DNA from 2 places in the Enterobacter cloacae complex sp. genome. Region 2 is predicted to be linked to the other one. Evidence: riboswitches for the same ligand, from Rfam matches in the RefSeq annotation. Region 2 holds a riboswitch; the other holds the start of a gene.
The links. Region 2 has a riboswitch for thiamine pyrophosphate ahead of thiB (thiamine ABC transporter substrate binding subunit). Riboswitches for the same ligand answer to the same signal wherever they lie in the genome.
Positions count from the first base shown of each region.

Region 1 (15,342 bases), 510 kb from region 2:
GCGCCTATCGATATGGTCGTTGTTAATCTCTACCCGTTCGCCCAGACCGTCGCCCGCGAAGGCTGCTCTCTGGAAGATGCGGTTGAGAATATTGATATCGGCGGCCCAACCATGGTGCGCTCCGCGGCGAAGAACCATAAAGATGTGGCCATCGTGGTGAAGAGCAGCGACTACAGCGCCATTATTAATGAGATGGATGTTAACGACGGCTCCCTCACTCTCGAAACCCGCTTCGACCTTGCGATTAAGGCGTTCGAACACACCGCCGCGTACGACAGCATGATCGCCAACTACTTCGGTAGCCTGGTTCCTGCCTACCACGGAGAAAGCAAAGATCCCTCTGGCCGCTTCCCGCGCACCCTGAACCTGAACTTCATTAAGAAGCAGGATATGCGTTACGGTGAGAACAGCCATCAGCAGGCTGCCTTCTATATAGAAGAAGAGGTAAAAGAAGCCTCCGTTGCGACCGCCCAGCAGGTTCAGGGCAAAGCCCTTTCCTATAACAACATTGCCGACACCGACGCCGCGCTGGAATGCGTGAAAGAGTTCAGCGAGCCGGCCTGCGTTATCGTCAAGCACGCCAACCCGTGCGGCGTTGCGGTAAGCACTTCTATTCTGGATGCCTACGATCGCGCCTACAAAACCGACCCGACCTCCGCGTTCGGCGGCATTATCGCCTTAAACCGCGAGCTGGATGCCGAAACCGCGCAGGCCATCATCTCCCGCCAGTTTGTCGAAGTGATCATCGCGCCGTCCGCATCAGAAGAAGCGTTGAAAATCACTGCGGCAAAACAGAACGTGCGCGTGCTGGTCTGCGGTCAGTGGGCGGAACGCGTGCCGGGCCTGGACTTCAAGCGCGTGAACGGCGGTCTGCTGGTTCAGGATCGCGATTTGGGTATGGTGACAGAAGCCGACCTGCGCGTGGTGACCAAACGTCAGCCGACCGAACAGGAGCTGCGCGACGCGCTGTTCTGCTGGAAAGTGGCGAAGTTCGTGAAGTCTAACGCCATTGTTTACGCCAAAGAGAACATGACCATCGGGATAGGCGCAGGCCAGATGAGCCGCGTTTACTCTGCGAAAATTGCCGGTATCAAAGCAGGCGACGAAGGCCTGGAAGTGAAAGGCTCCGCCATGGCCTCTGACGCCTTCTTCCCGTTCCGTGACGGTATCGACGCTGCGGCTGCGGTGGGCATCACCTGTGTGATCCAGCCTGGCGGCTCTATCCGCGACGACGAGGTGATTGCCGCTGCCGACGAACACGGCATCGCAATGATCTTTACCGACATGCGCCACTTCCGCCATTAATTCCCGGAGCAGAAAATGAAAGTATTAGTGATTGGTAATGGCGGGCGCGAGCACGCGCTGGCATGGAAAGCGGCGCAGTCCCCGCAGGTGGAAACCGTCTTTGTGGCACCGGGTAACGCCGGTACGGCGCTGGAACCCGCGCTGCAAAACGTCGCCATCGGCGTAACCGATATCCCGGCGCTGCTGAGCTTTGCCCAGACCGAGAAGATCGATCTGACCATCGTTGGCCCGGAAGCGCCGCTGGTGATTGGCGTCGTAGACGCTTTCCGCGCCGCTGGCCTGAAAATCTTCGGCCCAACGGAAGGTGCCGCGCAGCTGGAAGGCTCAAAAGCCTTCACCAAAGATTTCCTCGCGCGTCATAACATTCCGACGGCGGAGTATCAGAACTTCACCGACGTCGAGCCCGCGCTGGCTTACCTGCGTGAAAAAGGCGCGCCGATTGTCATCAAAGCCGACGGTCTGGCCGCCGGGAAAGGCGTTATCGTGGCGATGACGCTCGAAGAAGCCGAAGCGGCAGTCCAGGATATGCTGGCAGGCAACGCCTTTGGCGATGCGGGCCACCGCATCGTGATCGAAGAATTCCTCGACGGCGAAGAGGCGAGCTTTATCGTGATGGTCGACGGCGAGCACGTTCTGCCGATGGCCACCAGCCAGGATCACAAGCGCGTGGGCAATGGCGATACCGGCCCCAACACCGGCGGGATGGGCGCTTACTCCCCTGCTCCCGTTGTCACCGATGAGGTGCATCAGCGCACCATGGACCGCATCATCTGGCCTACCGTGAAAGGGATGGCGGCGGAAGGTAACACCTATACCGGCTTCCTCTACGCAGGCCTGATGATCGACAAGCAGGGCAACCCGAAGGTGATCGAATTCAACTGCCGCTTTGGCGATCCGGAAACCCAGCCGATCATGCTGCGCATGAAATCCGACCTGGTGGATCTGTGCCTGGCGGCCTGCGAAGGCAAGCTGGACGAGAAAACCTCAGAGTGGGACGAGCGCGCGTCTCTGGGCGTGGTGATTGCTGCGGGTGGCTATCCGGGGAACTACAGCACCGGAGATGAGATCCACGGCCTGCCGCTGGAAGAGATTGACGGCGCGAAGGTGTTCCACGCCGGGACAAAGCTGGCTGACGACGACCGCGTGCTCACCAACGGCGGCCGCGTGCTGTGTGCGACCGCACTGGGCCAGACCGTGGCAGAAGCGCAGAAACGCGCCTATGCGCTGATGGCGGATATTCACTGGGACGGCAGCTTCAGCCGTCAGGATATCGGTTATCGTGCCATTGCGCGGGAGCAGGGGGAGTAATTTCCCCCTCACCCTCATCCTCTCCCCAAAGGGGCGAGGGGATCGTTCGTAGGCCGGATAAGCGTTAGCGCCATCCGGCTTAATCCTCAGAACTCAAAAACTCTTTTCCGTCGGCTGCCAGGTGCAGAAGTCTTCGTTCGCCACCAGCAGCAGCTGAGAGCCTTCCGGCGCCTCAAGCCACGCCACGCTCACTTCCATAGACGAATGCCGCTGACGGCGCTGAATGTGTTCGGTTGCCCAGGATTCAAGCTCAGGCTTCACCGTCTGCCCTTCGCAGGTGGTCACCGTGCCATCGGCATGCCAGCGCCCCTGGCGCAGCACCACGCGGCCCTGTCGCAGCGCGTCGCTGGTCTGACGGAGCTGTTCGGCGCGGTAGCGGTAAAGGCCAACCTGATCGCTGGAAAGCTGCTGTTTCAACCCGCTGACTTCATGCTGCATAAAGCTCAGCTCGCCGTGGTCGTCGAAACGCACCTTCACGTGTTCGGGGGTCTTGCTGTAGATGTTCAGTTCAATCAGCGACAGCGCATCGCCCTGCCAGCGGTACTCTGCGGTCGAGGTGTTGCCGTTATGCCACGGGCTGAACGCGGTAAGCATATGGACTTCATCGCTGGAATCTTTGCGCCAGATCCTGACCGCGCCCTGGTTGTCAGCGTAGCCGCTGGCGGTAAACGGGGGGAGTGAGGAATCATGGCTACAGGCAGACAGCAACAGTACGCCTGCCAGCGCGAGCGTTCCACGCCAGAATGACAAAAGGGGCGTTGCCGCCCCTTCGTTAAAACTGTTCACTGCCACGCGTCTTACTTAACTGCGTCTTTCAGTGCTTTACCAGAAACAAATGCCGGCACGTTAGCTGCGGCGATTTTGATTTCTTTACCGGTCTGCGGGTTGCGGCCAGTACGCTCAGCGCGGTGGTTCACTTTGAAGGTACCGAAACCAACCAGTTGTACAGCATCGCCTTCTTTCAGAGACTCAGTAATAGCAGCCAGGGTAGATTCCAGAGCAGCTTTAGCCTGCACTTTAGACAGATCAGCCTTGTCCGCAATTACATCAATCAGTTGAGTCTTGTTCATAAGTTATCCTTTCAATGTGTTTATCGCTTGCTAAGCATCGAGTGCGACGAAAATGCCAAAAAAGCACTCTCCTGCATACACGCACCGATAGCCACTTTTTTTCGCCCCCCAAATGTAGACCAGACGGGGGGCGAAAGGGAAGAGTCGAGGAGTGACAAAACAGGCGTTAAATCACGTTTTGTTGTCTCATTGGTTAAAAATTATACCAATATTGCTCTCGCCGGCCTCACGCAGGTCCGCGCGCAGGCCTTTGATCAGCTCAATATCACGCTCTTCACACTCTGCCAGCAGGCGGAAAATCTCCCACTGAATGTCCCATTCCTGTTCAACCGCCGGGTTAGCACGCAGCTCTTCGTCGGTCATTTCGCGGCCTTCCTGCGTCATTTCCAGCATCGCGACGGTCGTGATGGACGCCTTACTGACTTCAATGGCGTGCTCCAGCGTTTCACCACTCAGACGGGAGTGGATCAGCTCGCTCAACGCCACGCAGGCATCGATAGCCGGATAAACGCCGTACAGGTCGTAATCGTCCGCCGCCGGGATCGCCTCTTCCAGCTTTTCGAGCTGTGAATCGAAGTTCACCTTTGCGTCTTTCACCGTCAGCGTCTCCCAGATCAAATCCAGGATACGTCGATAAATCTGGCCTTCGCCAAACTCCGTTTGCTTACAGAACGCGGCATAGTTGGGATACATGCGCTCGCACAGGCAAGCCATAAACGTCACGTGCTGCCAGCTTTCCAGCTTCTCAAGGCGCAGATGAATCGGGTTTTGTAACATGATGATGTCTCGAATCGAAAATTAGCCGCAGTTTACCTGAATCACGGCTGAATTTCCTGCCAACGAATGAATGCCGGACGTGAAGAGGCAACGGCGTCAGCCCAGCGGGTTGGCTCCGGTAATCGATAGCCCTTCATGCAGCGCTGCACCCACGCCAGCGCGCTGTCCATGCTCACCCGGTGCCCGGTGGCGATAAACAGCGGATTACAGCGCGCTTTACTGCGCCAGACCCACGCCAGCTGCTCGCCTTTATGGATAAGCGGCGCCAGCGCGCCCGGTTCGGCAGAGAGCGGCTCAAACGCGCCGCACAGGCGTTTTTTCGCCACGCCGATGGTTGGCACGTCCACCAGCAGACCAAAGTGGCTGGCGACGCCTAAGCGGCGCGGATGGGAGATACCGTGCCCATCGACAAACAGCAGGTCAGGTTTTTGCGAGAGTTGCTCCCACGCGGCCAGCAGCGCGGGGTATTCGCGGAAGGAGAGAAAGCCGGGAATATAGGGCATGGTGGTGGCGATACGCGCCACCTTGTACTCCACCAGCTCCAGCGACGGGTATTTCAGCACCACCATCGCCGCCCGCGTCACTTCACCGCCCTGCTCAAACCCGACGTCCGCCCCGCCAATGTACTGCGGGGGATCCTTATCCAGACGATCCTCGCGGATCACCGATGAAGCCAGTTCGATTTGCTGAGCGCGTAGCGACGCGAGATCCATAACCACTCCTTACTTGTGATACTGGGCAGAAAGCCGATGCACCGCCTCCACAAATACGCCTGCGTGTTCAGGCGGCACATCCTGATGAATGCCGTGGCCGAGGTTAAAGACGTGGCCTTCACCCTGGCCGAAACCAGACAGTATAGTCGACACTTCCTCTTCGATGCGGGCAGGCTGAGCATAGAGCATGGACGGATCCATGTTGCCCTGTAGCGCCACTTTGTCGCCCACGCGACGGCGCGCATCGGCAATATCGGTGGTCCAGTCGAGGCCCAGCGCGTCGCAGCCGGTGGCCGCCATCGCTTCCAGCCATTGGCCGCCGCCTTTGGTGAACAGCGTTACCGGCACGCGGCGACCGTCGTTTTCACGCAGCAGGCCATCGACGATTTTGTGCATGTAGTACAGGGAGAACTGCTGATAATCACGCCCGGTCAGCACGCCGCCCCAGGTGTCGAAAATCATCACCGACTGCGCACCCGCTTTAATCTGCGCGTTGAGGTAAAGGGTGACGCTCTTCGCCAGCTTGTCGAGCAGCGCATGCAGCGCCAGCGGTTCGGCGTACATCATCTTTTTAATCATGGTGAAGGCTTTGCTGCTGCCGCCTTCAACCATATAGGTGGCCAGCGTCCACGGGCTGCCGGAGAAACCAATCAGCGGCACTTCGCCCTTCAGCTCGCGGCGAATGGTGCGCACGGCGTTCATCACGTAGCCCAGCTCGCCTTCCGGATCGGGGATCGGCAGTTTATCGACGTCGGCTTTGCTTTTAATTGGGGAGGTGAAGCGCGGGCCCTCGCCGGTTTCGAAATAGAGTCCCAGGCCCATCGCGTCCGGAATGGTAAGAATGTCCGAAAAGAGAATGGCGGCATCCAGCGGGAAGCGGCGCAGCGGCTGGAGCGTCACCTCACAGGCCAGCTCGGCGTTTTTGCACAGCGACATAAAATCGCCCGCCTGCGCGCGCGTGGCTTTGTACTCTGGCAGATAGCGTCCCGCCTGGCGCATCATCCACACCGGGGTGACATCAACGGGCTGGCGCAGCAGCGCACGCAGATAACGATCGTTCTTCAGTTCGGTCATTTTGCAGTTCCTTATTGCGTCAGGCCGTCAGTGTAACACTACTCATACTCGGCCCGACACATTGCCACGGTATCTTCTATCAGGCGACGCGCCACCGTTCCCGGCGGGGGTAACAGCGGTAAATTGTCGTAGCGGTACCAGTTCGCCTCCAGCAGCTCTTTCGGGTCGATAACGATCTCGCCGCTGTCGTATTCCGCCATAAACGCGGTCATCAGGGACATCGGGAACGGCCACGGCTGGGAAGTCACGTAGCGCAGGTTCTTCACCTTGATGCTGCTCTCCTCCATCACCTCGCGCGCCACCGCCTGCTCCAGCGTTTCGCCTACTTCCACGAACCCGGCGAGGACGGTATGAATGCCGTTGCGATGACGGGTATGCTGCGCCAGCAGGATGGAATCATCACGGCGGATGGCGACGATGATGCACGGCGCAATTTGCGGATAGTAACGTTCTCGGCAGTGGCCGCAGAGCAGCGCCCATTCGGTTTTACTTGGGTGCATGGTGTGCCCGCAGTAACCGCAGTATTTGTGCGAGCGGTAAAACTCCGCCAGCTGTACGCCGCGCCCCGCCAGCTGGAACAGGCCGACGTCCAGATCTAACACCTGACGTACAGATCCCATATCCTGACGGCGCGCCTGCTGGATCAACCACACGGGATCGCCCTGCCACTCGCCGATCTTCAGCGCGGACTGGCCCACCAGATCGAACGTTTCCGCGGCACCGTAGGGCAACTCTCCTGAGGGCAGCCATAATTTTTGTTCGTGGCTGACGATCCACCAACCCAGATCTGATTTTTCAATAATACGATCCATATCTATTGCACTACCTTCGCTTCACTGACATGTTGTTAGCATTGTGGTTACATTTTGGATAAGCAGATCCCATTCTAAACCTTATGGAGTCGACCATGTTAAACCAGCTGGAAAGCCTGACTGAGCGCGTTGGAGGAAGTAACACCCTGGTGGATCGCTGGCTACATGTGCGCAAGCATCTCCTTGTGGCGTATTACAATCTGGTCGGTCTTAAGCCTGGCAAAGAATCCTTTATGCGGCTGAATGAAAAAGCGCTGGATGATTTTTGTCAGAGCCTAGTCGACTACCTCTCCGACGGCCATTTCAACATTTATGAACGCATTATCCGCGAAATGGAAGGGACAACGCCGTATTTAGCGGCCAGCAAACTCTGTCCGCAGCTGGAAGCCAACACCCAGAACATCATGGACTACTACGATTCCACGCTTGAGAACGCTATCGATCACGATAACTATCTTGAGTTCCAGCAGGCGCTGTCCGACCTGGGCGAAGCACTGGAAGAGCGATTCACGCTGGAAGACAAGCTCATCGTCCTCGTGCTGGATAACAACCTGAATATCAGCAACAGCGATAACGTTGTGCGCCCTGCTTGAGTTCTTAATCGTTAACGAGTAATTTACAACCAGTCGCCCCTCTGCGGAGGGGGATTTTTCTTGTCGGAGTGCCCAGTGTGTAAGCACGGGCTGAGACCGTTAATTCGGGATCCGCGGAACCTGATCAGGTTAATACCTGCGAAGGGAACAAGAGTCACGCTGCTGTTGTATCGCCCCTGGGGCGATCTCCTCTTGCTTCATCCGTCGTCTGACAAGCCATGTCCTTCACTTCTGGAATGAGCTATGTCTACAACAAAACTGACCCGCCGCGAACAGCGCGAACACGCGCAACGCTTCATCGATACCCTGGAAGGCACCGCTTTCCCGAATTCGAAACGCATCTACATCACCGGTTCACAGGCCGATATTCGCGTGCCAATGCGCGAAATCCAGCTCAGCCCGACGCTTATCGGCGGCAGCAAAGAGAACCCGCAGTATGAAGACAACGAAGCCGTGCCGGTGTACGACACTTCCGGCCCGTACGGCGATCCCTCTGTCGCCATCAACGTCCAGCAGGGGCTGGCAAAACTGCGCCAGCCGTGGATTGACGCGCGTAACGACTGCGAAGAGCTAAGCGTGCGCAGTTCTGCGTACACCAAAGAACGTCTGGCCGACGACGGCCTGGACGAGCTGCGCTTTACCGGCCTGCTGACGCCAAAACGCGCCAGAGCGGGCAAATGCGTAACCCAGCTGCACTACGCGCGCCAGGGGATCGTCACGCCGGAGATGGAGTTCATCGCCATCCGTGAAAACATGGGGCGCGAGCGCATCCGCAGCGAAATATTGCGCCACCAGCATCCTGGCGAAGGCTTCGGCGCTCGCCTGCCGGAAAACATCACGCCGGAGTTTGTGCGTGATGAAGTGGCTGCCGGGCGCGCCATTATCCCCGCCAACATCAACCACCCGGAATCGGAGCCGATGATTATCGGCCGCAACTTCCTGGTGAAGGTTAACGCCAACATCGGCAACTCTGCCGTCACCTCGTCCATCGAAGAAGAGGTGGAAAAGCTGGTCTGGTCGACGCGCTGGGGCGCGGACACGGTGATGGATCTCTCCACTGGCCGCTACATCCACGAAACCCGCGAGTGGATCCTGCGTAACAGCCCGGTGCCGATCGGCACCGTCCCGATTTACCAGGCGCTGGAGAAGGTTAACGGCATCGCCGAAAACCTCACCTGGGAAGCGTTCCGCGATACGCTGCTGGAGCAGGCGGAACAGGGCGTGGACTACTTCACCATCCATGCGGGCGTGCTGCTGCGCTACGTGCCGATGACGGCGAAACGTCTGACCGGCATCGTCTCACGCGGTGGCTCCATCATGGCGAAGTGGTGCCTGTCCCATCATCAGGAAAACTTCCTCTACGAGCACTTCCGCGAAATCTGCGAAATCTGCGCCGCGTACGACGTCTCCCTGTCGCTGGGCGACGGCCTGCGTCCGGGCTCCATCCGCGACGCCAACGACGAGGCGCAGTTTGCCGAGCTGCACACCCTGGGCGAGCTGACCAAAATCGCCTGGGAGTATGACGTGCAGGTGATGATTGAAGGCCCGGGCCACGTGCCGATGCAGATGATCCGCCGCAACATGACCGAGGAGCTGGAGCACTGCCACGAAGCGCCGTTCTACACTCTGGGGCCATTGACCACCGATATCGCACCGGGCTACGACCACTTCACCTCCGGGATCGGCGCGGCGATGATCGGCTGGTTCGGCTGCGCCATGCTCTGCTACGTGACGCCGAAAGAGCACCTCGGCCTGCCCAACAAAGAGGACGTGAAGCAGGGGCTGATTACCTACAAGATTGCCGCCCACGCGGCGGATCTGGCGAAAGGCCATCCGGGCGCGCAAATCCGCGACAACGCCATGTCCAAAGCGCGCTTTGAATTCCGCTGGGAAGACCAGTTCAACCTGGCGCTGGATCCGTTTACCGCCCGCGCCTATCACGATGAAACCCTGCCGCAGGAGTCGGGCAAGGTGGCGCACTTCTGCTCCATGTGCGGGCCAAAATTCTGCTCGATGAAAATCAGCCAGGAGGTGCGGGACTACGCCGCTGCGCAGACCATTGAAGTCGGTATGGCGGACATGTCGGAAACCTTCCGCGCCAGAGGCGGCGAAATTTACCTCAAAAAAGAGGAGGCGTAATGTACCAGCCCGATTTCCCCTCCGTGCCCTTCCGCTTAGGGCTTTACCCGGTGGTGGACAGCGTGGAGTGGATCGCCCGCCTGCTGGAGGCCGGCGTTCGCACCCTCCAGCTGCGCATCAAGGATAAGCGCGATGAAGAGGTGGAGGCCGACGTCGCCGCCGCCATCGCGCTGGGGCATCGCTACACTGCTCGCCTGTTTATCAACGACTACTGGCGGCTGGCCGTCAAGCACCGGGCGTACGGCGTCCATCTGGGTCAGGAAGATCTGGAAACCACCGATTTGAACGCCATCCGCCAGGCTGGCCTGCGCCTTGGCGTTTCAACACACGATGACATGGAGATCGACGTGGCGCTGGCAGCCCGTCCCTCTTACATCGCCCTCGGTCACGTTTTCCCGACGCAAACCAAGCAGATGCCGTCTGCCCCGCAGGGTTTGACGCAGCTGGCGGCGCACGTTAAGCGCCTTGCCGATTATCCTACCGTCGCCATCGGCGGGATCAGCCTTGAACGCGCGCCCGCCGTGCTGGAAACCGGCGTCGGCAGTATCGCCGTCGTCAGCGCTATCACCCAGGCGGCAGACTGGCAGGCCGCCACCGCACGGCTTTTACAACTGGCAGGAGCAGGCGATGAAAGATCGTGATTTTATGCGCTACAGCCGCCAGATCCTGCTGGAGGATATCGCTATTGACGGGCAGCAAAAGCTGCTCGCCAGCCGGGTACTGATTGTCGGCCTGGGCGGATTAGGCGCCCCCGCCGCGCTGTATCTGGCCGGTGCGGGCGTGGGTACGCTGGTACTGGCCGATGACGATGAAGTACACCTCAGCAACCTGCAACGGCAAATCCTCTTCACGACAGAAGATGTTAACCAGCCTAAGGCGCAGGTGACGCGCCAGCGGCTGAACCAGCTTAACCCCGATATCGAACTGGTTGCGCTCCAGACGCGGCTTAGCGGGGACGAGCTGCAACGCGAAGTTGCCCTTGCCGACGCGGTGCTGGACTGCACGGACAACATGGCGACGCGTCAGGCCATCAACGCGGCCTGTGTTGCACAGAACACGCCGCTGATCACCGCCAGCGCGGTCGGTTTCGGCGGGCAGATAATGGTGCTTACGCCGCCGTGGGCGCAGGGCTGCTACCGCTGCCTGTGGCCGGACGAGGCTGAACCGGAGCGTAACTGCCGCACGGCAGGCATTCTTGGCCCGGTGGTGGGCGTGATGGGCACCCTTCAGGCACTGGAGGCCATCAAGCTGCTCAGCGGCATGGAGACAGCGCGCAACACGCTCCGGCTGTTCGACGCCCGTTCCGGCGGCTGGCGCCATCTGGCGTTAAGCCGCGCCAGCCACTGCCCGGTATGCGGAGGCCGCAATGCGCATTCTGTTTAACGATGAGCCGATGACGTGCGACGACGGTCTCACCGTTGCCGCCCTGCTCGACACGCTGCGCCAGCTGAAGCCGGGAACGGCGCTGGCGCTCAATCAACAGATCCTGCCGCGCGAGCAGTGGGAACGTCAGCAGGTCAATGAAGGCGACCAGATCCTGCTGTTTCAGGTTATCGCAGGGGGCTGAGATGTTACGTATTGCCGATAAAGTCTTTGATTCACATCTGTTTACCGGAACCGGAAAGTTCGCCTCCCCGCAGCTGATGGTGGATGCCATTCGCGAAAGCGGCAGCCAGCTGGTGACGCTGGCGATGAAGCGCGTGGACCTTCGCCAGCACAACGATGCCATTCTTGCACCGTTGCTGGAAGCCGGCGTGACGCTGCTGCCTAATACCTCCGGTGCGAAAACGGCCGAGGAGGCGATTTTCGCCGCACAGCTGGCCCGGGAAGCGCTCGGCACCCGCTGGCTGAAGCTGGAAATTCACCCGGATGCGCGCTGGCTGCTGCCGGACCCGATAGAGACCCTGAAAGCCGCAGAAAAGCTGGTGCAGCAGGGGTTTACCGTTCTGCCTTACTGCGGCGCGGATCCCGTGCTGTGTAAGCGTCTGGAAGAGGTCGGCTGTGCCGCCGTTATGCCGCTGGGGGCACCCATTGGCTCCAATCAGGGGCTTGAAACCCGCGCGATGCTGGAGATCATTATTGAGCAGGCTACCGTGCCCGTGGTGGTGGATGCGGGCATCGGCGTACCCAGCCACGCCGCGCAGGCGCTGGAAATGGGTGCCGATGCGGTGCTGGTCAACACCGCCATTGCGGTGGCTGACGATCCGGTGATGATGGCGCGCGCGTTCCGTCTGGCCGTGGAGGCTGGCGTGCTGGCCAGAGAATCAGGCCCCGGCTCGCGCAGTTTTCAGGCGCAGGCCACCAGCCCGCTGACCGGTTTTCTGGAGGCGCTCTCATGAGCACGTTTACCGAGCGCTGGCGCGAGCTTAACTGGGACGATATAGCCCTGCGCATTAACAGCAAAACGGCCGCTGACGTGGAGCGTGCGCTGAATGCCCGCCATCTGACCCGTGAGGATTTGATGGCCCTGCTTTCTCCGGCAGCCAGCGCATACCTTGAACCGATGGCGCAGCGCGCTCAACGCCTTACCCGCCAGCGCTTTGGCAACACGGTGAGCTTTTACGTGCCGCTCTATCTTTCGAACCTGTGCGCCAACGACTGTACCTACTGTGGCTTCTCCATGAGCAACCGCATTAAGCGTAAAACGCTGGATGAGCATGAGATCGCCCGCGAGTGTGACGCTATTCGTGAGATGGGATTTGAACATCTTTTGCTGGTGACGGGTGAACATCAGAGCAAAGTGGGGATGGACTATTTTCGCCAGCATCTTCCGGCCATTCGCCGCGAATTTGCCTCATTGCAGATGGAAGTACAGCCGCTGTCGCAGGAGGAGTACGCGGAGCTGAAAACCCTCGGGCTGGACGGCGTAATGGTTTATCAGGAAACCTACCATGAGGCGACTTATGCCCGGCATCACCTGAAAGGGAAGAAGCAGGATTTCTTTTTCCGGCTGGAAACCCCGGACAGGCTGGGGCGCGCCGGCATCGACAAAATTGGGCTGGGCGCGCTTATCGGTCTGTCTGACAGCTGGCGGGTGGATTGCTATATGGTGGCGGAGCATCTGCTGTGGCTACAGCAGCACTACTGGCAAAGCCGCTATTCCATCTCGTTCCCGCGGCTGCGTCCGTGTACGGGAGGCGTTGAACCTGCCTCGATAATGGATGAGCGCCAGCTGGTGCAAACAATATGCGCCTTTCGCCTGTTCGCGCCGGAAGTGGAACTGTCGCTCTCCACGCGTGAATCCCCGGCGTTTCGCGACCGCGCGATCCCGCTGGCGATCAACAACGTCAGCGCCTTTTCCAAAACGCAGCCAGGCGGTTACGCGGACGATCGCCCGGAACTGGAACAGTTTACGCCTCACGACGGACGACGGCCCGAAGCGGTGGCGGAAGCACTGGCGGCACAGGGCCTACAGCCGGTGTGGAAAGACTGGGACAGCTGGCTGGGAAGAGCCTCGCATTTGCGCTGAAACCGCCTGCAAAATCGCGAAAAGGTTACGAGGCGGCTCGTGAGATCAAAACCGGGCGATTGAGGAAATCCGTCCGGTTTTCTTATGATTAACCCCGTCAGCAACGGACGCTGACCAGGGTGAAAATGCTTCTTCCTCGTTTCGCCCTGCCCTCCGCCTCTTAAAAAAAATTTCAATCGTTAAAATAAATGCGACTTTTCTTAGCTACTCTTAAGATAAATCATCTCGTTGGAAGTCGCCTTCTGTATAATTTACTACCAGCAACCGGACAGCGACTATGCTGAGGATATCGACAGACGCTACGCGCCTACCATCTGGACTGATGTACAACTCATGGCACTCCACAGTAAAAAGCTCTCTTTTACCCGCCCCATTATGGTCAGCTTCGCGGGGATCCTCTTCAGCTTCGTGCTGATCGCGATCCTGGTCATCCTTTCACAGCGAAAGGATTTTCTTGAGGATTATCATAAAATTAATGGTAACTTCACCCATAATCTGGCGGTGAACTATACCGAGTCCATTCTGCGGGAAAATGACTATATTCTTGGTCGCGCGGCGATGTACTTCGCCCGTAATGACAGAGTGAATCAGACGTTAAATATCGATCCGGCACACGGTTTGCAGATGTTAATGCATTTGCAGAATCTGATGCCGACGGTGTCGTCTATCTCTCTGGCGGACACGGAGGGGCGCCATCTGCGCGCGCCGGAAGTCCTGCCAACGGAGAAGAGTCAGACGTTCGATGCACGCACCCGCCCATGGTTTATCGGGCAAGCGGAAGCCAGTAACTTTCCGCACTACACCCGCCCCTATCTGGACTATTTCACCCAACATCCCACCGTCACCCTCTATAAGCCGGTCATTTCACCGGAAGGCCGTCTGAAGGGCACGCTCGCTTTCCACCTTGATTTAACCTCCATGGGATATACCCTGCGCCAGATGGTAGCTCCCGTACAGGGTGAGTTTTTCGTCGTCGAACGTGACGGCGCCGTTGTGCTTCATCCGGACACGGGGGCGCTCTTTAAGCAGTACGTCAGCGAAGCGCTGATGGACAAAATGACCAGCGGCGAAGGCTATCTCTTCGATTCCAGAAGCAAGACCTGGTATTACTACTACTCGTTCACCAATCCGGACTGGTTTGTGATTTATCGGGTTTCCGATGCCACGCTATCCGTCATCACCCGGCATGAAACCACCGTCGTCGGGTGGGGATTTGCGCTGGCGGCAATCATCATCATTCTGTTCGGACTGTATCTTCGTCATGCCTCACGTTCAGTGCTGATGAACATTATCAACGCCATCAAAACCGGCGACGTCAACCAGGCGCCACGTCTTGAGGCGATGCTCAGCCATACCATTCGAACCAATAAAGAACGGGAGTTGGCCTATGTCCGTCAGGCCACCCATGATGCGCTGACAGGCTGTAAAAACCGCCGAGCCTTCGACAACGATGTGGATGCGTTGATGGCCGCTCATCAACCCTTCGCTCTGGCGCTGGTCGACATTGATAACTTCAAATCCATTAACGACACCTGGGGCCACCTGAGCGGGGATATCGTTCTGCGTAACGTGGCGCGCGAAGGCATTCAGATCATGCAGCCGCACCACGTCTCGGTTTATCGCTACGGTGGAGAAGAGTTCGGGGTGATTTTCCCGGCCGAGCTGATGAACTCCGCGCACGCGCTACTGGAAGCCTGGCGCACCGCCGTGGAAAAACGGACCTGGCGGGAAGAGAACCTGCGGGTGACCTTCAGCGCGGGGCTGGGTGAATGGCACTTCGAACCGCTGGAACAATTTGTCGGTAGCGTAGATGAAGCGCTGTATACCGCTAAACAACAGGGTAAAAACCGCATCATAAGCACGGCCAGCCGATAATCTCCCTCCTGAAATTCTGCCCGTTCTGACGGGCAGAATGCTCTCCTGCGTTAAATTGTAACCGGTTTCAGAAAAATGCCGATTTCTTTGTGATGCCTGACACACAATCGCGGTAAAGCGGTTGTTGAAGCGCTCTGAACGGGATAATTATCAATAAACACATGTAGATCGAGGCTGACTATGAAGAACATCGTTTTATGCTGTGCA
Region 1 is NZ_LT991957.1:2,374,385-2,389,726, reverse strand. It holds gene purH (bifunctional phosphoribosylaminoimidazolecarboxamide formyltransferase/IMP cyclohydrolase) at 1-1,305, shown strand, start outside; gene purD (phosphoribosylamine--glycine ligase) at 1,321-2,613, shown strand; gene DBR02_RS11945 (DUF1481 domain-containing protein) at 2,707-3,399, opposite strand; gene hupA (nucleoid-associated protein HU-alpha) at 3,411-3,683, opposite strand; gene DBR02_RS11935 (YjaG family protein) at 3,870-4,460, opposite strand; gene nfi (deoxyribonuclease V) at 4,502-5,173, opposite strand; gene hemE (uroporphyrinogen decarboxylase) at 5,183-6,247, opposite strand; gene nudC (NAD(+) diphosphatase) at 6,286-7,059, opposite strand; gene rsd (sigma D regulator) at 7,155-7,652, shown strand; TPP riboswitch at 7,707-7,816, shown strand; gene thiC (phosphomethylpyrimidine synthase ThiC) at 7,896-9,791, shown strand; gene thiE (thiamine phosphate synthase) at 9,791-10,432, shown strand; gene thiF (thiazole biosynthesis adenylyltransferase ThiF) at 10,419-11,174, shown strand; gene thiS (sulfur carrier protein ThiS) at 11,158-11,358, shown strand; gene thiG (thiazole synthase) at 11,360-12,130, shown strand; gene thiH (2-iminoacetate synthase ThiH) at 12,127-13,260, shown strand; gene DBR02_RS11880 (sensor domain-containing diguanylate cyclase) at 13,594-15,135, shown strand; gene DBR02_RS11875 (PTS sugar transporter subunit IIB) at 15,316-15,342, shown strand, end outside.
Region 1: it holds a riboswitch for thiamine pyrophosphate, as region 2 does, so the genes downstream of both, thiC (phosphomethylpyrimidine synthase ThiC) here and thiB (thiamine ABC transporter substrate binding subunit) in region 2, are expected to answer to the same signal.

Region 2 (15,342 bases):
ATGACTATCGACCCGCTGGCAGGCTGCAAAAAACCGGCAATCAAATTGAGCAGGGTACTTTTTCCGGCCCCGCTTGGGCCAAGCACCGCAATTCGCTCTCCCTGACGAACGGAAAGGGTAAAACGCATGGGCAGGTGCTCGTAAAGCCAGGTTACATCAGTCAGTTTTAACATCACGCCCCGGAAGTTTTTCGATAACGGTAAATAAGGCAAAGCACAGCAGTAACAGGAGCAGCGCCGTGACGGCACCGTCCTGGCTGCGGTAGGAGCCAATTTGCTGATAAAGCCAAAACGGCAGCGTGCGGAAATCCTCGTTGCCAAAGAGGGCCACCACGCCAAAATCCCCAATCGACAGCACGCAGGCGAAGGCCATCGCCTGGGCGAGCGGCCGTTTCAGGGCGCGTAGTTCAACCACTTTCAGCCGCCGCCAGCCCATAATGCCAAGGGACTGGCACAGGGCGCTGTACCGGCTGTTAACATCCCGCATCGGGTTTTCCAGCACCTTCAGCGCATACGGGATGGCCATTAAGGCGTTGGTAAAAATGACGATGCCGTCGGCGCTTTCCGGCAGGCCGATGGTGCTGTTAAACAGTAAAAAGAAGCCGGTCGCCAGCACGATGCCCGGCATCGCCAGGATCAGCATACCCGTCAGCTCCAGCGCGTGTCCGGCTTTGCGGGCATGGCGCGCGTAAAGCTCGCGGCTGCTCCAGAGCAGCATCATGGTCAGGATCACGCACAGGAGCCCGGCTGCCAGCGCGATGCGCAACGAGGTCCACGTGGCCTGCCACAGGACCGGCTGTTGCAGTACCGACACCACATTCCTGTTGAGCCCATCGGCGATCACGGCCAGCAGCGGCGGCAGCAGAAGCAGGAGCGCCAGCGCGATCAGCATCACGTCCGCGATGCGGCTGTGCAGGCTGTCCTGCGGATCGCGCCAGCCGGAAAGGGTATTGCTTCCTGCGGGGATCGCTTTGCTCAGCCGCTGGCTGAGTAACACCAGCGCCAGGCAGCACACCATCTGCACGATCGCCAGCAGCGCGGCGCGCCCCGGATCGTAGTCGTAGCTTAAGGCCTGATAGATCGCCAGCTCGATGGTGGTGGCCTGCGGCCCGCCGCCGAGCGAAAGGACGGTGGCAAAGCTGGCGAAGCAGAGCATAAAGATCAGCGCGGCAACCGGGGCGATCTGACGTCGCAGCCACGGCCATTCGACAAAACGGAAGAACGACCAGCCGCGCATGCCAAGCTGGGCGGCAATCTGGCGCTGCTCGCCGGGAATGTTCTCCAGCGCCTGTAAAAAGAGGCGCGTCGCCATCGGCATATTGAAAAAAATATGCGCCAGCAGAATGCCCTTCAGGCCGTAAGGGGAGAAGGTCCATTCCAGACCAAGCAGGTTGAAGAGGGAGGCCAGCCAGCCCTGGCGACCGTATACGCTCAGAATCCCGAACACCGCCACCAGTACGGGCAGGATCAGCGTCATGGCACACAGGCGCAGCAGGGCCAGCCTGCCGGGGAAACGTCTGCGATAGAGGGCGCGGGCGAGGAAAATGGCCGGGATGACTGACAGCAGCGCGGAGAGAAACGCCTGCCAGAAGGAGAACCGGATAACGTGCCAGAGATAGCTGTCGTGCCAGAGCGCGAGCAGATCGCTCTCTGGCGCGTTAAACCACAGCGCGAGAAACGCGCCCAGACTGACGACCACCATCAGTATGGCGGCAATCAGTCCGGGCACTAACCAGCCGGGGATCAGCGGCTGACGGCGCGTTGCCATTCGCTTATCCATGCGGCGCGCTGAGCGGCAACCTGCTGCGGCGTAAATTCCAGCGCGGTCTGCGGTTTGTTCAGCTTCTCAAAGCCTGCCGGCAGCGCCGCGTCGGTAACCGGGTACATCCAGTTGCCCGTCGGAATGGCGTTCTGGAATGCCGGGGAGACCATAAATTTCAGGAATTTTTCGGCCAGTTCTGGCTGCTTGCTGGCAGCGGTCCGCGCCGCCACTTCCACCTGGAGATAATGCCCTTCGGCAAAGTTCGCGGCGGCGTAGTTATCTTTCTTCTCGGCAATAATGTGGTAGGCCGGAGAGGTGGTGTAGCTCAGCACCAGGTCGCTTTCGCCTTTCAGGAACAGGCCATAGGCTTCGCTCCAGCCTTTCGTGACCGTAACGGTTTTCGCAGCCAGCTTCTGCCACGCCTCCGGCGTTTTGTCGCCGTAGACTTTCTGCATCCACAGCAGCAGGCCCAGACCCGGCGTGCTGGTGCGCGGATCTTCATAAATCACGCGCCATTTCTTGTCGCTTTCGACCAGCTCTTTCAGGCTCTTCGGCGGGTTCTTCAGCTTGTTTTTATCGTAGACGAACGCAAAGTAGCCGTAATCGAAGGGAACGAAGGTGTCGTTTTTCCAGCCGCCCGGCACGTTGACGGCATCTGCCGCTACGCCGCTTTTGGCAAACAGTCTGGTTTGCGTGGCGGCGTCCAGCAGGTTGTTATCCAGCCCGAGCACCACGTCGGCCTTGCTGTTTTTGCCTTCCATACGCAGACGGTTGAGCAGCGACACGCCATCTTCCAGCGCCACGAACTTCAGCTCGCAGTTGCAGTCGGCTTCAAAGGCTTTTTTCACCACCGGGCCGGGGCCCCAGTCGGCGGAGAAGGAGTCGTAGGTATAGACCGTCAAAACAGGTTTAGCAAAAACAGGCAGCGCAAACAGCGCCAGCAGAGGAAGAACGTTTTTTAACACTTTGCACCTCAGGGTTGAGTGGCAAAGGATTTTGAGAAACAGCCTCAAATCCCTTCGCCGGCGTTATCCGGATCAGGTTCGACGGGTATTATCTCAGCGCACATCAGTGATGCAGCACCCCGTTGAGAACGGCGCTATTGTAATGATTTGGTGAATATTACGAAAGCGTTATGGCTCCGGCGGCGCAAACCATGCGGATTTAAAATCAAACCAGCCCAGGGTGTTCATCCGCAGGCCGCGCATGCTGCGCTGCCCCTGGATCAGCAGCCAGTGGTGAATTAACGGTACGATCGTCTGCCCGGCCAGCAGCTCCTGGCACCAGGCGGCCAGATCCATCTCTCCTGCCCGCCACCTTGCGGCGTCCTGCTGCCAGTCCCGGCTGATGCAGTGCTGAATAAGAGGCACTTCATACAGGTGTGAAAAGAGCGAGAAATCCAGCGGCAGCGTGAAGTTCGCGCTGTTGAGCCAGATATCGCTGACCACATCCCCACGGTGCCATTCATCATAGTCCACTTCCTGTATCGCCAGCGTCACCCCCTCGGCTGCCAGCAGCTTACTCATGATCCTTGCGATAAACCGGTGCTCAATGTGATCGCGATAGTAGCTGAGGGTGATGGTCTCCAGTCCGGCAGGTTTCTCGCTGCGGACCGGCTGTGCATGGTGCCAGCGCGGAAGCAGGCCATAGGCCGGGAACCACCAGGTCTGGTATTGCTCTTCAGCGTGATAAATCAGGTTAGCGGGGGCCAGAATATGGCTGATCCACTTGCGGACGTCGTGATTCGCCCCGCGATGGCTGCGGCTGTCAAAAAGCAGATAGTAGCAGCCCTCTTCCAGGCGACTCTCGAACGCCTTTTCGCTGGTTGTTGGCCCTTCCAGGGTGAGGCCTGCGCTCAGCTCTTCGTTGAGATCCGGTAACACCCAGACGTTCACTTCGTCGATCAGCGCCCGATAGCCAAAATAGTCATCAAAGGCGCGGATCTTCAACTGATTGCTGTTATTGCGCGTAACGGAGTAGGGGCCTGTACCAATCGGCTGGCTGGAAAAATTGTTCAGGGATCGCCACTCGGCAGGCAGGATCATCGAGGGCACGTAGCCCAGAAGCCACGGAAGCCAGTTGTCCGGCTGCGATAGCTCAATATCCAGCGTCCAGGCCGTTGGGGAGTGGATCCGCGTGATATGCGAATAGAGCGGCAGCGTGCGGGCGCGCTCTAAAGAGGCGATGACGTCACGCATCTCCAGCTCGCGTCCATGGTGGAAATGAATGCCGGGTCGTAAAAAGAAGCGCCAGTGCAGCGGGGAAAGCTGCTGCCAGTGGTGGGCGATATCCGCTTCCAGTTCCCCGTTTTCCTCATTTATTTTCGTCAGGCCGCTGAATATCTGCCGGGCCATGTGGGTTTCAGAGCGACGCAGCGCCGTACCGGGCAGCAGATTTTTCATTGGGCGGTAGTAAAGCACCCGCAGAATGTGGCGCCCCTGACGAAAGCTGCGTCCCAGGTGCGAGACCAGCATTTGGCGCACGGCGGCTTTGTCGCCCACCAACTGGACCAGCTGATCGATGCGGTCCTGCTCCAGCAAGTCCTCCGCCCGCTGCTGCTGCAACGCCAGGCCGGTATAAAGGAACGTCAGGCGCGAGCGCTTGCCGCGTCCCGCCTCCGCTTCCCAGCTGAGCCAGCCGTGCTGCTGCATGGTGTTGAGGAGGGTGCGCATATGACGCCGGGAGCAGTTAAGCAGCTCGGCCAGTTCGTTCAGCGTGGTCTCCTGCGACTGCCCCTCGCAGCACTGCCACAGGCGGATGAATTGTTGTTGCAGACGACCGGAAGGCATAAAAGGGGAACTCCTGACAAAAAACCAGCAATTTATTTATCCCTATATTAGGCCAATAATTCTTCCCGATGAAGCGAGGAGGTAAATTATGAAGAGGTCTACCGCACGTCAGTTTTATCAGCACTATTTTTCAGCGACAAAGGGAGTGTCCTGGCTGGCCCGCCAGTGCGCAGAGCAGCGGCTGAGAATCCTGGAAGATCTGATGCAGTGGGACGTTACGAAACCGACCTCTTCTCGCTAACTCGCCTCGATCATGTGTGACTGAGTATTGGTGCTAATCACCCGCCAGCAAAATGTTTTTGCTGGCTTTTTTCGTTTACTATTTCACCCAAATTCGATTCGCTTTCACAAGGACTTGCGCATGCTCTGGTTGATGACGATGGGGCGACGCCTGAACGGCGTGTACGCCGCTTTTATGCTGGTGGCCTTTATGATGGGCGTGGCCGGTGCGCTACAGGCACCGACGCTGAGCCTGTTTCTCAGCCGTGAGGTGGGGGCGCAGCCGTTTTGGGTGGGTCTGTTCTATACCGTCAACGCCATTGCCGGGATCCTCGTCAGCCTGTGGCTGGCGAAACGATCCGACAGCCAGGGCGATCGCCGCAAACTGATCCTCTTTTGCTGCGCCGTGGCCGTGGGCAACGCGCTGCTGTTTGCCTTCAACCGCCATTACCTGACCCTCATCACCTGCGGCGTGCTGCTGGCTTCTCTGGCAAACACCGCTATGCCGCAGCTGTTCGCTCTGGCCCGGGAGTACGCCGACAACTCGGCGCGGGAAGTGGTGATGTTCAGTTCGGTGATGCGTGCCCAGCTCTCTCTCGCGTGGGTCATCGGCCCTCCGCTGGCGTTCATGCTGGCGCTGAACTACGGTTTCACCGCCATGTTCTCCATCGCTGCGGGGATTTTTGCCATCAGCCTGGCGCTGATTGCCTTTGCGCTGCCGTCGGTGGCGCGCGTGGAGCAGGCCTCGGACAAACCCATCACGCAGGTAAGCGGCTGGCAGGATAAAAACGTCCGCATGTTGTTTATCGCCTCCACGCTGATGTGGACCTGCAACACCATGTACATCATCGACATGCCGCTGTGGATCAGCAGCGATCTGGGGCTGCCGGACAAGCTTGCGGGGCTCTTAATGGGTACCGCTGCCGGGCTGGAAATTCCGGCAATGATTCTGGCGGGATATTACGTCAAGCGCTTCGGAAAACGCAAAATGATGGTGGTGGCGGTTGCCGCCGGGGTGATGTTCTATATCGGGCTGATCTTCTTCCACTCGCACAACGCACTGCTGGCGCTGCAACTGTTTAATGCCGTGTTTATCGGGATTGTCGCCGGGATAGGCATGCTCTGGTTCCAGGATCTCATGCCTGGACGCGCTGGCTCGGCGACCACGCTGTTTACCAACAGTATTTCGACTGGCGTGATCCTGGCGGGTGTAATTCAGGGTGCGCTGGCGCAAAGCTATGGCCATGCATCCGTATACTGGGTGATTGCGGCGATTTCGATTGTCACGCTGGTGTTGACGTGCCGGGTTAAAGACGTTTGATTCTGGAAGGCGGCTTCACGAAATGAAACGATTTTCTGACAGATACAAAGAAGGCGCATAGAGTGCGTGACGGGTGCTTGAGGCTGTTTGCCTCAGGCTTTCGCAAGAGGCAAACAGTGGAGAGTCCCACATCAAAAAACTGATGGGGAGACCAACTTCACAACGATCATTGCGAGGTTAGTCTCTTCATTGCCGAAAAGCAATAAGGAGGCTGGAATGCCAAAACGTACTCTGCTGTTAGGTTTGTTTCTGATCTGTTCGACGCTGTTGATCTTCACCTGGATGGTGCGCGACTCGCTGTGCGAACTGCATTTCAGACAGGAGAAAACAGAGCTGGCGGCAGTGTTGGCTTACGAAGCAAAACGTTAGCGGTATGGGCGGGGAGAGGTTTCCCCGCCACTCAAAAGTGGTTACGCCTCAACGCACCCTTATCAATGGCCCGCGCCCTGCGGGCCATTGCTTCTACCCCATAAACGCAGGCTGTTTTTTCTCGTAGGCGGAGATAGCCTCTTCGTGTTGCAGCGTCAGGCCAATGCTGTCCAGACCGTTCAGCATGCAGTGGCGACGGAACGCGTCAATGCTGAAGCTATAGGTTTTATCCCCGGCTTTCACCACTTCCGCTTCCAGATCCACCTCAAACGAAATCCCCGGATTCGCCTGCACCAGCGCAAACAGTTCATCGACCTGCTCGTCGCTCAGCGTCACCGGTAGCAGCTGGTTGTTGAAGCTGTTGCCGTAGAAGATATCCGCAAAGCTCGGGGCGATAACCACCTTAAAGCCGTAGTCGGTCAGCGCCCAGGGAGCGTGTTCACGCGACGATCCGCAGCCAAAGTTTTCCCGCGCCAGCAGAATCGACGCGCCTTTGTATTCCGGAAAGTTCAGGACGAACTCCGGGTTGGGCACTTCGCCTTTGTCATCGAGGAAACGCCAGTCGTTGAACAGGTGCGCGCCAAAGCCCGTGCGCGTCACTTTCTGCAAAAACTGCTTAGGAATGATCGCATCCGTATCAACGTTCGCGGCGTCCAGCGGGACAACACGGCCCGTATGTTGGGTAAATTTCTCTGCCATGATTGTCTCCTTATTTCAGGCTGCGAATATCGGCGAAATGACCGGTGACTGCCGCGGCGGCGGCCATTGCCGGACTGACCAGGTGGGTGCGTCCACCCCGGCCCTGACGGCCTTCAAAGTTACGGTTGCTGGTGGATGCGCAACGCTCACCCGGATTCAGGCGGTCATTGTTCATCGCCAGACACATGGAGCAGCCCGGCAGGCGCCACTCAAAGCCTGCATCAATAAAAATCTTATCCAGACCTTCCGCTTCCGCCTGGGCTTTCACCGGACCGGAACCCGGCACAACCAGCGCCTGCACACCGGGCGCCACTTTGCGGCCTTTAGCAATCTCAGCCGCCGCGCGTAAATCTTCGATACGGGAGTTAGTGCAGGAGCCGATGAACACCTTATCAATGCTCACGTCAGTCAGCGGTACGCCGGGTTTCAGCCCCATATAGGCCAGCGCTTTTTCCGCACTGGCGCGTTCGACCGGATCGGCGAAGGAAGCCGGGTCAGGAATGCTGTCATTGACGGAGATGACCTGGCCCGGGTTGGTGCCCCAGGTGACCTGGGGGGCGATCTCTTCCGCCTGCAACGTCACCACGGTATCAAAAACTGCCCCCTCATCCGTTTTGAGGGTTTTCCAGTACGCGACCGCGTCGTCAAAATCCTGTGCTTTCGGAGCATGCAGACGCCCCTTCACATAGTTGAAGGTGGTTTCGTCCGGTGCGACCAGCCCTGCCTTGGCACCCATCTCAATGGCCATATTGCACAAGGTCATACGACCTTCCATGCTCAGCGCCTGGATAGCGTCACCGCAGAATTCAACCACGTGACCGGTGCCGCCTGCGCTGCCGGTTTTGCCGATAATCGCCAGCACGATATCTTTCGCGGTGATACCCGGTGCGGCTTTGCCCTTCACCTCAATCTTCATGGTTTTGGCGCGTCCCTGTTTCAGGGTCTGTGTCGCCAGAACGTGTTCAACTTCAGAGGTGCCTATCCCGAACGCCAGCGCGCCAAACGCGCCGTGCGTCGCGGTATGGGAGTCGCCGCAGACGATGGTCATGCCCGGCAGCGTAATACCCTGCTCAGGTCCCATCACGTGGACGATCCCCTGATACGGGTGGTTCAGATCGTACAGCTCCACGCCAAATTCGTTGCAGTTCTTGATCAGCTCCTGCATCTGGATGCGCGCCATCTCGCCGGAAGCATTAATGTCTTTGGTCTGGGTGGAGACGTTGTGATCCATCGTGGCAAAGGTTTTACCCGGCTGACGCACCGGGCGCTTGTGCGCACGCAGTCCGTCGAAGGCCTGAGGGGAGGTCACTTCGTGCACCAGATGGCGGTCAATGTACAGCAGCGGGGTTTCGTCTGGCGCCTCGTGGACAACGTGCGCATCAAACAACTTCTCATATAACGTTTTAGCCATGATTACACCCCTTCAGCGACATAGCGGGCAATGATGTCGCCCATTTCATCGGTACTGACTGCCGCCGTGCCGCGTGCTAAATCACCGGTACGGACGCCTTCTTCTAACGCGCGGTTAATGGCGTTTTCAATTGCGGTTGCTGCATCGCCTGCATCCAGGCTGTAGCGCAGCAGCAGGGCCAGCGAAAGAATTTGCGCAATCGGGTTGGCAATGTTTTTGCCGGCGATATCTGGCGCGGAACCGCCCGCCGGCTCGTACAGGCCAAAGCCTTCTTCGTTCAGGCTGGCAGAGGGCAGCATGCCCATCGAGCCGGTAATCATTGCGCACTCGTCCGAGAGAATATCGCCGAACAGGTTAGAACACAGCAGGACGTCAAACTGTGACGGGTCCTTAATCAGCTGCATCGTCGCGTTGTCGATGTACATGTGCGACAGCTCAACGTCCGGGTACTGCTTAGCCACTTCGCTGACGATTTCGCGCCACAAAATAGACGACTGGAGTACGTTCGCTTTATCGATGGAGGTCACCTTACGGCGGCGTTTGCGCGCCGACTCAAAGGCGATATGGGCGATACGTTCAATTTCAAAACGGTGATAGACCTCGGTGTCAAACGCTTTTTCATGCTGACCGCTGCCTTCGCGGCCTTTTGGCTGACCGAAGTAGATGCCGCCGGTCAGCTCACGCACGCACAGGATGTCGAAACCGTTGGCCGCGATATCCGCACGCAGCGGACAAAACTCTTCCAGCCCCGGGTACAGCTTCGCCGGACGCAGGTTGCTGAACAGCTTGAAATGTTTACGCAGCGGCAGCAGCGCGCCGCGCTCAGGCTGCCCGGCCGGCGGCAGGTGTTCCCACTTCGGGCCGCCCACGGAGCCAAACAGCACGGCATCGGCATTTTCACAGCCTTCCACCGTTGCATTTGGCAGCGGCGTACCGTGGTTATCAATCGCAATACCGCCGACATCGTAGTGGCTGGTGGTAATTTTCATCGCAAAACGCGAGCGAATGGCTTCCAGTACTTTCAGCCCCTGTGCCATCACTTCCGGGCCAATACCGTCACCCGGCAACACGGCAATATGGTAATTCTTCGACATCACACGGTTTCCTTGTTGTTCTCTTTATTCTGAGCTTTGCGTTGCAACTCTTTTTCGACTTCGGCGGCGCGCCAGATGTTGTTCAGGACATGCACCATCGCTTTTGCGGAGGATTCGACAATATCTGTCGCCAGACCCACACCGTGGAAGCGGCGACCGTTGTAGTTGACGACGATATCAACCTGACCCAGGGCGTCTTTGCCGTGCCCTTTCGCCGTCAGGTCGTATTTCACCAGCTCTACGTCGTACTCGGTAACGCGGTTAATCGCCTGGTAAATGGCATCCACAGGGCCGTTACCGTTGGCGGCTTCCGCTTTAATTTCCTCGCCGCAGGCCAGCTTGACGGAGGCGGTAGCGATATCGCTTGAGCCTGACTGCACGTTGAAGTAGTCCAGACGGAAATGCTCTGGCTCTTCCTGCTGCTTGTTGATGAATGCAAGCGCTTCCAGGTCGTAATCGAATACCTGGCCTTTCTTGTCGGCCAGCTTCAGGAAGGCGTCGTACAGCTGATCCATGTTGTAATCACTGTCCTGATAGCCCATCTCTTCCATACGGTGTTTCACCGCCGCGCGGCCAGAGCGTGAGGTCAGGTTCAGCTGAACCTGGTTCAGACCGATGGATTCCGGGGTCATGATTTCGTAGTTTTCACGGTTCTTCAGCACCCCGTCCTGGTGAATACCGGAGGAGTGGGCGAACGCGCCGGTTCCAACAATCGCCTTGTTGGCCGGGATCGGCATGTTGCAAATCTGGCTCACGGTCTGGCTGGTGCGCCAGATTTCGTTGTGATTAATGCGGGTGTGCACGTTCATGATGTCTTTGCGCACCTTGATCGCCATGATCACTTCTTCCAGCGAGCAGTTGCCGGCACGTTCACCAATGCCGTTCATTGCGCCTTCAACCTGACGCGCACCGGCGTGGACGGCGGCGATGGCATTACCCACCGCCAGGCCCAAATCATCGTGGGTGTGCACGGAGATGATGGCTTTATCAATATTTGGAACGCGGTCGTACAGGCCGGTAATGATGTTGGCGAACTCAAATGGCATGGTGTAGCCGACGGTGTCCGGGATGTTGATGGTTCTGGCACCGGCATTGATGGCGGCTTCCACCACGCGGGCCAGATCGTCAATCGGCGTGCGGCCAGCATCTTCACAGGAAAATTCAACGTCATCAGTGTAGTTACGCGCGCGTTTGACCATGTAAACCGCGCGTTCGATCACGTCATCCAGCGTACTGCGTAACTTGGTCGCAATGTGCATAGGTGAGGTGGCAATGAACGTATGAATACGGAAGGCTTCTGCAACTTTCAGGGATTCCGCGGCCACATCGATATCTTTCTCAACGCAGCGCGCCAGACCGCACACGCGGCTGTTTTTGATGGTGCGGGCGATGGTCTGCACTGACTCAAAATCACCCGGCGAGGAGACAGGAAAACCGACCTCCATTACGTCTACACCCATGCGTTCCAGGGCCAGCGCAATTTGCAGTTTCTCTTTAACACTCAGGCTCGCCTGTAACGCCTGTTCACCGTCACGTAAAGTAGTATCGAAAATAACGACTTGCTGGCTCATGGGTTAGGTCCTTGTCAGTCTTAGGGCGCCTTGCTACGAGCATAAAAAAACCCGCGCAGTGGCGCGGGTTTTTAGTTTTACTGAAGACGATTCAACGCTGAATTTCGCCCGCCAGTCTACCGCGCACAGTGGATGCGTTTAGTAGTAGTAGACCGGTGAAACGAAGGGTGCGAATCATGAATCGTGCTCCAGGTGAATGCGTTATGCTTTTAGTGGTACTGGATACGCTGACGCATGTCAACCCCTCACAGGCAAAACGGCTATTCAGTACAAGGTAAGTACGTTAGCTAATTGTGCTGGTTTTGGCATGGCTAACCGACTTTATTGTCTATTATTGGACTGAAGATTCATCTCTGGAATAATTTGAATATAATTGGTAGCAATTGAACACAGTATTTTTACCGACATGCTGTGAAAAGAAATCTGTTTCATCTTGTTGATTTATAAGTGACGTGAATGAGTTGCGGGTGAGTAAATGATCAATATTGATATCAGTTTGTTAATGAAAAAGCGGCCTATGCCATTAATAGTTTAATAATACTTAAGTCGTTATTCACGAGGGCGGTGATTGTGTATTTGTCTGGTTTATGGTTTCATGCCTGCATTAAAGTTTAAGATATCATTTGAACGTTTTTAGCGCTTCGTTTTTGGGCGGCGTAATGCCACGCCAGAAACGAGGGCTCTTTATATATTCCGAATTTTAAATAATTCTCTTTCGCTTGTTGTATATGCATGGTAAATCATATTTTTCGAACTTATTACTGTACTTTGGCAAAGGGAATTTAGCGTGACGGTGGAGTCAGAAATGCCAGAAAATAATATTAACCAACCACAGTCTTATGATGGGGTTAAGCCTCAGTTACGCACAGTGGATCTTAACTTGTTAACGGTATTTGATGCAGTGATGCAGGAGCAGAATATTACACGAGCAGCGCAATCTCTGGGAATGTCTCAACCTGCCGTGAGTAATGCCGTAGCCAGACTTAAGGTGATGTTTAACGACGAGTTATTTGTACGTTATGGACGGGGGATACAGCCCACGGCGCGTGCATTCCAGCTATTCGGTTCCATTCGTCAGGCGCTACAGCTGGTTCAAAATGAGCTTCCCGGTTCGGGCTTTGAACCCTTAAGCAGCGAGCGAGTTTTCCATCTCTGTGTTTGCAGTCCGTTAGACAATTATTTGACGTCTGTTATATATAATAAAGTTGAACAGATCGCCCCAAATATTCACCTCGTTTTTAAATCATCATTAAATCAAAACACTGAACACCAGCTTCGTTATCAGGAAACAGAGTTTGTTCTGGGCTATGAAGAGTTCCGCCGTCCAGAATTTGCCTGCGTTCCATTGTTCAAAGATGAAATGGTATTAGTTGCCAGTAAAAAACATCCCCGTATGAATTCGCCGCTGCGTGAAAGCGATGTTTACAGCGAGCAGCACGCCGTTGTTGCGCTTGACCGATATGCCTCATTCAGTCAGCCGTGGTATGACACCGCCGATAAACAAGCCAGCGTGGCCTATCAGGGGATGGCCATGGTCAGCGTATTAAACGTCGTTTCTCAGACCCATTTAGTCGCCATCGCACCGCGCTGGCTTGCTGAAGAGTTCTCCGATTCGCTGGACCTGCAAATTTTACCTCTGCCGCTCAAGCTTAATAGCCGTACCTGTTACCTTTCATGGCATGAAGCCGCGGGTCGGGATAAAGGGCATCAGTGGATGGAAGAGCTGCTGATCGCTATTTGTCGTCGCTAAATTCGGGTGAATAAACCGCATGGCACCGTGCGGTTTATTCTGTGATTTTTCATGTGGACAAAATTTTGTTCTGCTTTCATTTTTTTCATTCACTCAGACATGCTCAAAAATAGATGATTTCCTGATCCCTCCTCTTTTTAAGAGATGAATTATTATTGTCTCCATGCATTCCAGACGAATACACCATATTCGTATCTGACACCTGTTTATTCTGCTTTTCTTATCCGTTACCGCCACCGGTTTGCTAATTGCCTGCCTCATAACGAGCGGTTAAGGTAGCAATCACTCTGCAAATTATAAGATGGGTTAACCCTGTCAGAAGACGGCGCGGAAATGAATTCTGTAGACCGTCTATAACAAAAGCCTGGAGGCAAAGCATGGAGATGTTGTCTGGCGCGGAAATGGTCGTCCGATCGCTTATCGATCAGGGCGTGAAGCAGGTGTTCGGCTATCCTGGAGGCGCAGTTCTCGATATCTATGACGCGCTGCACACGGTAGGCGGTATCGATCATGTTCTGGTTCGTCATGAGCAGGCCGCTGTGCATATGGCTGACGGTCTGGCCCGCGCCACGGGCGAAGTGGGTGTTGTGCTGGTCACTTCCGGGCCGGGGGCGACCAATGCCATTACCGGCATCGCGACGGCGTATATGGATTCCATTCCGCTGGTCATTCTTTCCGGACAGGTGGCGACGTCACTGATTGGCTATGATGCGTTTCAGGAGTGCGACATGGTGGGGATCTCACGCCCCGTGGTGAAGCACAGCTTTCTGGTTAAGCAAACTGAAGACATCCCGGGCGTACTGAAAAAAGCCTTCTGGCTGGCCGCCAGCGGTCGTCCCGGGCCCGTAGTTGTCGATCTGCCAAAAGATATTCTCAACCCGGCGAACAAACTGCCTTACCTGTGGCCTGAGTCGGTGAGCATGCGTTCGTATAATCCAACGACGCAAGGGCACAAAGGACAGATTAAGCGTGCGCTGCAAACGCTGCTGGCTGCGAAAAAGCCGGTAGTCTATGTGGGCGGCGGCGCCGTCAATGCGGCCTGTGAAACGCAGCTACGCGAACTGATCGAGAAGCTTAATCTTCCTGTCGCGTCATCACTGATGGGGCTGGGGGCATTCCCGGCTACCCACCGTCAGGCGCTGGGCATGCTGGGTATGCATGGCACCTATGAAGCCAATATGACAATGCACAACGCTGACGTGATTTTTGCCGTCAGCGTGCGTTTTGACGATCGCACCACCAATAACCTGGCGAAATACTGTCCGAATGCGACGGTGCTGCATATTGATATCGATCCTACCTCTATTTCTAAAACGGTGCCGGCAGATGTACCGATCGTGGGTGACGCCCGTCAGGTGCTGGAGCAGATGTTAGATCTGCTGGCGCAGGAATCCGCGTCTCAACCGCTGGACGAGATCCGCGACTGGTGGCAGCAAATCGAGCTATGGCGGAGCCGTCAGTGCCTTAAATACGACACGCACAGTGAGAGCATCAAGCCGCAGGCGGTGATCGAAACGATCTGGCGTCTGACGAACGGCGATGCGTATGTGACGTCTGACGTGGGCCAGCATCAGATGTTCGCTGCGCTGTATTACCCGTTTGATAAACCGCGTCGCTGGATCAACTCAGGCGGGCTGGGCACGATGGGCTTTGGCCTGCCCGCCGCGCTGGGGGTAAAGCTGGCGCTGCCGAACGAAACGGTCATCTGCGTGACGGGTGACGGCAGTATTCAGATGAATATTCAGGAGCTTTCTACCGCGCTGCAATATGAACTGCCAGTGCTGGTGCTGAATCTGAATAACGGTTACCTCGGCATGGTAAAGCAGTGGCAGGATATGATTTATTCCGGCCGTCACTCTCAGTCTTATATGAGGTCACTTCCGGATTTTGTCCGTCTGGCTGAAGCCTATGGCCATATTGGCATGCGGGTAACCGATCCGTCAGAGCTGGAAGCGAAGCTCGGCGAAGCGCTTGAGCACGTTAAAAACAATCGCCTCGTCTTCATGGACGTGATCGTTGACGGCTCAGAACACGTTTATCCGATGCATATTCGCGGCGGTGGTATGGATGAAATGTGGTTAAGCAAAACGGAGAGAACCTGATATGCGCCGGATATTATCTGTATTACTGGAAAATGAGTCGGGCGCACTGTCGCGCGTCATTGGGCTTTTTGCGCAGCGTGGCTACAACATTGAAAGCCTGACCGTTGCACCGACCGACGATCCCACGCTCTCCCGCATGACGATCCAGACCGTCGGCGATGCGAAAGTGCTTGAGCAGATCGAAAAGCAGCTGCATAAGCTGGTGGACGTGTTGCGCGTCAGCGAGCTGGGGCAGGGGGCTTACGTTGAACGTGAA
Region 2 is NZ_LT991957.1:2,882,367-2,897,708, forward strand. It holds gene thiQ (thiamine ABC transporter ATP-binding protein ThiQ) at 1-173, opposite strand, end outside; gene thiP (thiamine/thiamine pyrophosphate ABC transporter permease ThiP) at 157-1,767, opposite strand; gene thiB (thiamine ABC transporter substrate binding subunit) at 1,743-2,726, opposite strand; TPP riboswitch at 2,758-2,858, opposite strand; gene sgrR (HTH-type transcriptional regulator SgrR) at 2,895-4,550, opposite strand; gene sgrT (glucose uptake inhibitor SgrT) at 4,639-4,791, shown strand; gene DBR02_RS14335 (sugar efflux transporter) at 4,912-6,090, shown strand; gene DBR02_RS14340 (Hok/Gef family protein) at 6,307-6,459, shown strand; gene leuD (3-isopropylmalate dehydratase small subunit) at 6,553-7,158, opposite strand; gene leuC (3-isopropylmalate dehydratase large subunit) at 7,169-8,569, opposite strand; gene leuB (3-isopropylmalate dehydrogenase) at 8,572-9,663, opposite strand; gene leuA (2-isopropylmalate synthase) at 9,663-11,234, opposite strand; gene leuL (leu operon leader peptide) at 11,326-11,412, opposite strand; gene leuO (transcriptional regulator LeuO) at 12,040-12,984, shown strand; gene ilvI (acetolactate synthase 3 large subunit) at 13,362-15,086, shown strand; gene ilvN (acetolactate synthase small subunit) at 15,088-15,342, shown strand, end outside.